Regions from separate parts of the Anaerostipes caccae L1-92 genome, predicted to be linked through region 2. Evidence: predicted binding sites of a transcription regulator. Region 2 holds the regulator's gene; each other region holds the start of a gene.
The links. The regulator Rex, encoded in region 2, represses fermentation and respiration genes when NADH is low (regulators of the CRP and FNR family bind a similar motif). The targets are predictions, from matches to a motif close to ATTGTTAANTANTTAACAAT.
Positions count from the first base shown of each region.

Region 1: the regulator Rex is predicted to act here: its motif matches at 1,650-1,669, upstream of ANCC_RS10730 (acetyl-CoA C-acetyltransferase).
Region 3: the regulator Rex is predicted to act here: its motif matches at 1,504-1,523, upstream of ANCC_RS08435 (complex I 24 kDa subunit family protein).

Region 1 covers NZ_AP023027.1:2,193,704-2,196,984, reverse strand. The annotation lists gene ilvN (acetolactate synthase small subunit) at 1-72, shown strand, start outside; gene ANCC_RS10740 (Hsp20/alpha crystallin family protein) at 455-901, shown strand; gene ANCC_RS10735 (DUF2000 domain-containing protein) at 1,089-1,511, shown strand; gene ANCC_RS10730 (acetyl-CoA C-acetyltransferase) at 1,949-3,130, shown strand; gene ANCC_RS10725 (enoyl-CoA hydratase-related protein) at 3,156-3,281, shown strand, end outside.
Region 2 covers NZ_AP023027.1:2,017,700-2,020,980, forward strand. The annotation lists gene ANCC_RS09925 (bifunctional ADP-dependent NAD(P)H-hydrate dehydratase/NAD(P)H-hydrate epimerase) at 1-777, opposite strand, end outside; gene acpS (holo-ACP synthase) at 774-1,136, opposite strand; gene ANCC_RS09935 (redox-sensing transcriptional repressor Rex) at 1,153-1,812, opposite strand; gene ANCC_RS09940 (ABC-F family ATP-binding cassette domain-containing protein) at 1,965-3,281, shown strand, end outside.
Region 3 covers NZ_AP023027.1:1,718,241-1,721,521, reverse strand. The annotation lists gene nuoF (NADH-quinone oxidoreductase subunit NuoF) at 1-1,003, opposite strand, end outside; gene ANCC_RS08435 (complex I 24 kDa subunit family protein) at 1,004-1,477, opposite strand; gene ANCC_RS08430 (iron-containing alcohol dehydrogenase) at 1,657-2,865, opposite strand; gene hxlB (6-phospho-3-hexuloisomerase) at 2,893-3,281, opposite strand, start outside.

The DNA of each region.
Region 1 (3,281 bases), 180 kb from region 2:
AGATTTTCCAGCATTGAGGTTGTGCGGGGCGGAAGCGTCGCGATCGATTCTATTAGTATGCAGGACAGATAAGAAGACATTTTCTACATGATTTCCGTTCGGCTCTTAGAATGCCTCACTCCAATCATGCAGAAAATGGATACAATATCTGCCGGAAGAGGCAGCATTAAAGCATAAGGCATCATTTTGCGACGGAAATAAAAAAATTATACGATTCAAAGGCTCAGGGGCAGACAGGCTCCTGAGCCTTTGCTTGTTTACAGCATACCTTATCACGCGAAGAGTATGAAATACGGTGTGTCCTGTGGGCATTCTTATTTTGTGAAAAAACTGTGAACATTTATTTGATGAGTTGACAGACAGAAAAATAATTGTTATATTACATATAGAACAAATAAACAACATATAACAGTGCGGGATTCCCGCACAGAAGATAGAATAGGAGGAATGACTTATGTTGATGCCAAGTATTTTTGGAGAAAATCTTTTTGACGGATGGATGGACCGGGCGTTTAAAAATGCATTTCCTGCTGACCGTTTTGGCTTTGGAGATTTTGAACGCGGCATGAAGACAGATATTAAAGATACTGAAGACGGATATGAATTAAGTATGGAACTTCCCGGTTTCAGCAAGGAGGACATTTCCGCCCAGCTGAGAGACGGTTATCTGACTATCAGTGCGGCAAAGAACGAAGTAAAAGACGAGAAAGACAAAGAGGGAAACTATATACGGAAAGAGCGTTATTCCGGACAGTGCAGCAGAAGTTTCTATGTCGGAAAAGAACTGAAACAGGAAGATATCAGGGCAAAGTTTGACAACGGTGAACTGGTGCTGAGGTTTCCGAAAGCCGAGGAAAGAAAAGAAGTACCGTCAGAGGAGTTCATTTCAATAGAAGGATAACGCTGAAAGATTTGACCGGGGTGCTGAAAAGGCATCCCGGTATTGTTATTTCATAGGAAAGCTCTACGATCTTTCCTATAAAATAACGCTCCGCGGGTTGTACACAGCAATATCATACAAGAAATTTCTTGCCGTACAGGTTACAATAGAGCCTGTCAAAAAATCTGTTCACAAATGGAGGAATCAAATGGATATTGCGAATGAAAAATGTGTGGTTGTCATCGACGGGGAGCTTCCTGCCGGGATTGCGGTAAATACAGGGGTGATCCTTGGTATGACCATGGGGAAACATATGCCGGGGGCTATAGGCACGGATGTCATGGACAGCGGAGGAAACGAACATATGGGGATCATAACTTTTCCCGTTCCTGTTTTAAAAGGCAGCCGGAAAGTATTAAAAGAACTAAGAGAAAAAGTGAACCAGCCCGAATTCAGCGAACTCATCGCTGCAGATTTTTCGGATCTGGCACAGAGCTGTATGATTTATGACGAGTTCGCGGAAAAGATGTCAAAGACGCCGGGGGAACAGCTCAATTACCTTGGAGTGGCTCTTTGCGGACCTAAAAAGATGGTGAATAAATTAACCGGGAGTCTGCCTCTTTTAAGGTAAAAACAAAAGAAAAAAGGAAACGTACACAGATGTTTTGATAAGTCTTCCTATATAGTTCTCCAATTCATGGGAACTCCGGTTATAAGATGGTCTTTCAGCCCATCTTTTTTTAGTTTCCTGAGAAAAAAGACAGAACATATTGTTAAAATTGTGACGATATTAAGTTGATTTTAGGGGATACAATGTCTAAAAATATATAAAAGTTTTCTAAATAAAAAAACGAACATATGGCTGTATTTAAAAAAGTACAATCTATACTGCATACAAAAGACCGAAACAAACGGCTTAAATACGCAGTTTTTAAGATGATATGAAGCCTGTAGCAAGGCCTGAAACAAATTTGTAATTGAAATGAAAAAGTGATTGTGATACTATTAACATATCGGCGGGGAACTGCCAAACACTATATAACACAGAATTATTATGGAGGAATTGATATGTCAAGAAAAGTAGTTATTGCAAGTGCTTGTCGTACAGCAGTAGGTAAGATGGGCGGAGCATTGAGCACAACTCCGGCTGCTGACTTAGGATCAATCGTTATCAAAGAAGCTCTGAACAGAGCCAATGTTAAGCCAGAGCAGGTAGATGAAGTATACATGGGATGTGTTATCCAGGCTGGTTTAGGACAGAACGTTGCTCGTCAGGCATCCATCAAGGCAGGTCTTCCGATCGAAGTTCCGGCAACAACGATCAACGTTGTATGCGGTTCCGGACTGAAAGCGGTAAACATGGCTGCAGACATGATCAGAAGCGGTGACGCTGACGTTGTCGTAGCAGGCGGATGCGAGAACATGTCAATGGCTCCATATGTATTAGATCAGGCGCGTTTCGGATACCGTATGAACAACGGCGTGTTGAAAGATTCTATGGTCAATGATGCATTATGGTGTGCATTCAACGACTATCACATGGGTATGACAGCAGAGAACATCTGTGACCAGTGGGGACTTACCCGTGAAGAATTAGATGAGTTTGCAGCAGCAAGCCAGCAGAAGGCAGTTGCAGCTCAGGAAGCCGGAAAGTTCGACGAAGAGATCGTGCCGGTAGAAGTAAAGAAGAAAAAAGAAACCATCATCGTGAATAAAGACGAAGGACCTCGTCCTGGAACAACAGCAGAGGGCATCTCAGGATTAAGACCGGCATTCAAGAAAGACGGAATGGTAACTGCAGCGAACTCTTCAGGAATCAATGACGGTGCGGCAGCAGTTGTCGTTATGAGTGAAGAAAAAGCAAAAGAATTAGGTGTTACACCGATGGCTACATGGGTTGCCGGAGCACTCGGCGGTGTAGATCCTAAGATCATGGGTATCGGACCGGTCGCTTCCACAAGAAAAGTTATGGAAAGAACAGGAATGAGCATCGATGACTTCGATCTGATCGAGGCAAACGAAGCATTCGCAGCTCAGTCTGTGGCAGTAGGAAAAGACTTAGGATTCGACTTAAGCAAATTAAATGTAAACGGCGGGGCAATCGCGATCGGACATCCGGTTGGAGCTTCAGGATGCCGTATCTTCGTAACTCTGCTTCACGCAATGAAAGACAGGGGAGCTAAGAAAGGTCTTGCAACACTTTGCATCGGCGGCGGTATGGGATGCTCTACCATCGTTGAAATGGACTAATTTAATTTGAAAGGAGAATGAATCCATGGAATTCATCACATATGAAACAGAAGGTTTTGTAGGAATCCTCACTATTAACCGTCCAAAAGCATTAAACGCGCTGAACAGCCAGGTGCTCGGAGAGATTGACGAAGTTTTGGATGCTGTTGAT
Region 2 (3,281 bases):
CTTTGCCGAAAAATAAGCAGCCCCAGACATCGTCTCATTTCCTGCTATGATCAGGACTTTTCCATAGGTGCCCTTGTGAGAATCCGCAAAACGGCCCGGAAGTCTTTCTAAATCTTTCCTATCGTATGTGAAGCCCCCTGCATGTTTCTTCAAAACAGAATCAAAGAAACCGATCTTTTCTACATACAGCCGGCCCGCATATTCTTTTCCCGGATAGAGCAGATGTCCTGCCTTGGGACCGCCGAAGGTCACCGTAGCGTCTGATTTTACGGCGCATCCGAGGACTTTTCCCGTATCCCCGCTGATTCCGGAGGGAATATCGACTGACATGACTTTAGCTCCGCTTCCATTAATCCTTTCCACAGCAGTACGGTATGTCCCCGATACCTCTCTGGAAAGGCCTACGCCAAACAGTCCTTCCAAAATCCAGTCATAATCCTCATAATCTATCTCTTCTTTTTGCTCATATCCAAGCCGTGCAAGGATATCGTACTGCGTCTTTAAGTCTGCGGATGCCTGAGACAGATCCCCTACGACTGTAAAATCCACTGAATACCCTTCTTCCAGAAGGATTCTGGCCGCAGCCAGCGCATCTCCCCCGTTATTTCCGCATCCTGCCACAGAAAGTATCCTGTTATTTTTTCTGACTGTTTCCATGAGCCTTCGGGCAATTTTTTCGCTGGCCCTCTCCATCAGCACCAGGCCAGGAATCCCTATCTTCTGTATGGTCTCCTTATCAACATCCTGCATTTCCTGATTTTTTAAAACATATTTCATAGACACTCTCCTATGACAAAAGCCTGTGCCAGCCCCCCTGTGTTCGTAACCGACACATGAAATTTCGTAATCTTCCTATCTGATGCCATTTTTTCGGCTCTGCCTGTGAGTTTCACATAAGGTGCTCCTTTTGAATTCCGAAACACTCCGATCTCATAGGGCTCCAATCCGAAGAAGCCGGTTCCAAATACCTTGGAAACGGCTTCTTTAACTGCAAAATTACCAGCAAGAGTCGTACTGTTTAAACCTGCGCATGCCAGTTCCTCTTCTGAAAAAATCCGGCTCAGGCGGTTCTTTCTCTCCACCATCTTCTGTACCCGCCCGATTTCTATCAGGTCAGTTCCTATACCGACAATCATGGCGTTCCTCCCGTCTTTACTCCGCGCCTTCGCTGTCTTCCCTGCTGTGAATATTGTAAGTCAGCGTCATGAGGCTTTCTGCCAAATGGACATTCTCCACGGTCACACTGTCCGGCAGCGTGAGATCCACAGGGGCAAAGTTCCAAAATCCTTTGATGCCCCACGATACAAGATCTTTGGCAATCTTCGGCGCCTGGTCCTGCGGAAGCGTGAGGGCTGCAATCTTGATCTCATGATTCTTTATAAACTCTTCCATATCGTCAATATCGTGCACTTCCACTCCGTGCACCGTGATGCCGATCAGCTTCGGATTCACATCGAACAGCGCAATCACCTGAAAACCAATGCTGTTATTGTTAAAATCCTGATAATTGGCCAATGCCTGCCCCAGATTGCCGGCACCGACGATGATCATCTGATTGCTTTTGTCAAGTCCCAGAATCTTTCCGATCTCCACGTAAAGATTTTCTACATTGTAGCCGTATCCCTGCTGCCCGAAACCTCCAAAATTATTCAGGTCCTGCCGGATCTGGGATGCAGTTACTTTCATCCTCTCGCTCAGCTCTTTGGATGAGATCCTCGTAATATTTTTTGCTTTCAAAGCCCCCAAATAACGGTAATATCTAGGTAATCTCTTTATAACTGCCGGTGATATATTCTTATCCATTGATGACATTATTACCCTCCCACTTATTTTATTAACTACTCAAATTAAATAAATTATATAAGATTGTCTAATATCTGTCAAACTTTTCAGTGCGTTTTTTCAGAAATTATGTTATGCTTATAAAGAATTTTTACAGCTTAGAAATTTTGAAGGAGTGCACTATGGTTTTATCTTGTCAGAATATACATAAAACATTTGTCGACCAGGAAGTCCTGAAAGGAATTTCCTTTCATATCAATGAAAAGGACCGGCTTGCCGTCATCGGCTTAAACGGTGCCGGAAAGTCCACCCTGCTCAAGATCATCATGGATCAGATGACACCCGATGACGGGGAGATCCACAAAAAGAAGGACGCCGATATCGGCTATCTCGCACAGCATCAGGACCATACTTCTTCCCGCACCATTTATGAAGAGCTTTTGACCATAAAACAGGATGTGATCGAACTGGACAAAAAACTCCGCTCTCTGGAGCATATGATGAAGCATTTAAGCGGCACAGAGCTCGAAGAAAAGATGGAGGAATACACCAGGGCCACTCATTTATTTGAACAGAAAAACGGTTTTGCTTATAAAAGTGAGATCACAGGAATCTTAAAAGGACTCGGGTTTCAAGAGGAAGACTTTCAAAAAAAAATCGAGACTCTGTCCGGAGGACAAAAGACAAGGGTCGCTCTCGGAAAACTCCTGCTGATGAAGCCAGAGATCCTTCTCCTGGATGAGCCTACCAACCATTTGGATGTAGATTCGATCCAGTGGCTGGAAACCTATTTAAGCCACTATGAGGGCGCTGTCATCCTGGTCTCCCATGACCGGTATTTCCTGGACAAGATCGTCAACAAAGTCATGGAGATTGAGTCGGGGCACGCGATGCTCTTTGACGGCAACTACACTTCTTTTATTAAAAAAAGGGATCAGGTAAAGGCAATCCGCTTGAAGGAGTACGAAAACCAGCAGCAGGAGATCCGTCACCAGAAGGCGGTCATTGAAAAACTAAAACAATTTAACCGGGAAAAATCCATCCGCCGGGCAGAGAGCCGTGAAAAGATGCTGAACAAAATTGATGTGATCGAAAAGCCTGTGGAAGTCGACGGAAAAATGCGCTTTGCCATCGAACCGTCGGTGATCAGCGGAAACGATGTCTTAACGGTGGAACATCTGGAAAAAAGTTTCGGGCCGCATATGCTGTTTTCCGATATAAATTTTGAAATATTCCGCGGTGAGCGCGTGGCATTGATCGGCGCCAACGGAACCGGCAAGACTACGATGTTAAAAATCATCTGCAAACAAATGGCCAAAAACAAAGGACTGATTAAGCTCGGTTCCCAAGTTTCCATCGGATATTACGATCAGGCACAGGACAACCTGCATCCGGATAAGACAATCTTCGAGGAGATATCTGATTCCTTTCCGGAACTGACCAACACAAAAATCAGAAATACACTGGCTGCTTTCCTTTTTAAAGGAGAAGATGTCTTT
Region 3 (3,281 bases), 300 kb from region 2:
TTACACGGGGCATTCCCCGGTTGCCCTCGATGGATGCCGTCAGTGCGCTTCCCTCTCCGCAAACGAAAGCACCTGCTCCTTTATTGATATGTAAGTGGAAAGAAAAATCGGTTCCCAGGATATGATCTCCCAGAAGTCCGTATTCTTCCGCCTGTTCTATAGCCCGTTTCAGACGGCTGATTGCCAGTGGGTATTCGGCCCGCACGTAAATGTATCCTTCCTGAGCACCCACCGCATAGGCTGCAATCATGATGCCTTCGATCATCTTGTGGGGATCTCCCTCCATGATGCTCCGGTCCATAAATGCACCCGGGTCTCCCTCGTCTCCGTTGCATACGACATAGCGGATTTTCTCTTCCTGTCCGGCTACCTGGGACCACTTATACCCTGTCGGGAAACCTCCGCCTCCCCGCCCTCTTAAGTTCGACTCAGATATTTCGCTGATCACCTCTTCCGGCTTCATGTCAAACAGTGCTTTTTCCAGAGCCTCGTATCCGCCGATGGACAAATATTCCTCTATGTGTTCTGCGTCAATATGCCCGCAGTTTTTCAGCACGATTCTCGTCTGTTTTTTATAGAAGGGAATCTCTTCCTGTCTCTGATATTCAATTCCATCCCTCTTGAATAACAGATGCCTGATCGGTTCCCCCTTTTCGATCGTCCTGTGAAAAATTTCCTCACAGTCTTCCAGCTTCACCTTCGTATATAGGATTCCCTGAGGCTCGATCCTCATCAAAGGACCCATCTCGCAGAAGCCATGGCATCCGCTTTTTTTAATTCCAATCTCACCGTCTCCGTGTGCAATCTCCGGTCCGAAATGGACTTCTACGTCTGGATGTTCCCCCACTAACTCACACATCCTGTCATAGATGGCACCGGACCCTCCGGAAAGACAGCCTGTACCTGCACAGATCAGGACCCGGCACTTACTTTTGTTCATCTGCTCCCTGGAAGTCTGACGGATCTGTCCGAGAGCTTCTCTGTTTTCAATCTTTTTCATCATCTAAGCTCCTCTCAGTTCTCGAATCAGTTCAGCGGCAGCATCCGGGGTCATCGCCGGATAGACTTTGTCATTGACGGTGATGACCGGTGCAAGACCGCAGGCGCCGAGACAGGAAACGGTCTCCAGCGTGAACATCATATCATCCGTAGTCGCTTTCTCCTCTGAGAGCCCCAGTTCACTGTAAAGACGTTCCAGAATGGAGACCGATTTGCGGACATGACAGGCTGTTCCGTTGCAGACTTTAATGATATATTTTCCTTTTGGCTCAAAAGAAAAATTTTCATAAAAGGTCGCAACACTGTACGCCTTGGCTTCGTCAATGGACAGCTTTGATGCCACATAACTTAAAAGCTCCGGCGGAAGATAGCGGTATTCTGCCTGAATATCCTGGATGATCGGGATCAAAGCAGCCTGCGTAAGCCCGTGAGATGCTATGATCTCATCTGTTTTGTCATAGTAGGCCTGGTTTAACATGAGATACCTCCTTTACGTTGTGCATTTTGGTTAAATTTTTATCAATCACCGTTAATTATATGTCAATTTTGACTGATTATCAATAAAATAAGTATAAAACTTTTCACCAAACCGCAGAAAGTCCCACAGTGATAAAAGACAGCAGTCTTTTTCACTGTGGGACTTTCTTTCATTATTTTTTACATCGCCAGTTTAAATATTTCTACAATATCTTCTGTATTTAAGCGGCGCACCCAGCCGATGCTTCCGTCCTCATGGACAACGCGTACTCGTTTCGCCATGCGCTCCATCACTTCTTCATCTAAATCCTCAACTCCGGGAACATCCCTTAATTTTGTCGGAACTCCAAGGCTTAAGAAAAACAATTCTAAACGGTCGATGGCTTCCAGTACAGTTCTCTCCGGATCGCCATAGTCCATAGACACTCCCATAACACGAGTTGCCCATTTTATAAATTTGTCCATATTGTCTTTGTACACATATTTCATCCATGCAGGAGTAATCACCGCAAGCCCTGCTCCGTGAGTTACGCTCTGGTATTCACCGGATAACTCATGCTCGATGAAATGGGATGCCCAGTCGCCGGTTCTTCCCATGCCGGTCAGACCATTGTGCGAAAGGGTCGATGCCACCATGATGCTGGCTCTTGCCTCGTAATTTTCCGGATCTTTCATGAGAATCCGTCCGCAGTCCATACATGTGTGGAAAATAGCCTCACATAAATAGTCCGTCAGTATGTCATTTTCCTTTTCAGGAGTAAAATATCTCTCAAAGGAGTGAGACATGATGTCAATGATACCGCATGCCGTCTGGAATGGAGGCAGAGTCATTGTAAGTTCCGGATTTTCAATGGCAAATCTGGCACGGTTGATGTCATTGTCACAGAACCGTTTTAAGTTTTCGTCTGCTTTTGTAATAACACAGCTGTTAGACGCCTCACTTCCTGTGGCGGCAATGGTAAGAATGACACCTAGAGGAGTACTCTTTGTCGGCACATCATGAGGTACCCCGTCTTCTTCGATAAAGAAATCCCAGACGTCTCCTTCATAAGGAAGACCCATGGCAATCGCCTTTGTAGAATCGATAACGCTTCCTCCGCCGATGGCCAGAAGAAAATCGACGCCCTCTTTCTTACAGAGTTCGATCCCCTCATAAACCTTTGACAAATGAGGGTTCGGGACAACTCCTCCGAGTTCCACTACCTTCAATCCGTCTGCTTTTAACATATCGATCACTTTGTCGACAAATCCGTTTTGTTTTACAAATCCGCTGTCGTGATGTACCAGCACGGTTGTTCCGCCGTATTCTTTGATCCATTTTCCCGTTTCTTTTTCTGCATCTCTTCCCACAACCAGTCTGGTAGGGCTTAAAAATGTAAAATCATTCATTTGAATCTCCTTCCGTTTCCGTCTTAATTATTCCATATTTGCGTGACGTGCAAACAATTCCTTGTCACCCTGTTTTGTGATCCTCATCAAATCCATGACGATAGCGTCATATGTGATCCATGTCAATTCTTCAAAAGAAGACCCGGAAGACTGGACGCTGCCTTTTCCCTGGCCTGCACATTTTTCTGTCACTCCCGGAATGCGGATGGCCGCATCTGCCATAGAACCTATCTTATTTTCTGGGAACATTGTGACAGTCGCAACCTTTGCTCCCTGAGCCTTTGCAGTCTTGGCATTGGAAACTAAGCTGGCTGTATTCCCTGAGCCTGAACCGACAATCAGCAGGTCACCTTCCTGGATACTAGGAGTCGTAGGCTCCCCCACAAAATAAACCTGAAATCCCAAATGCATCAGCC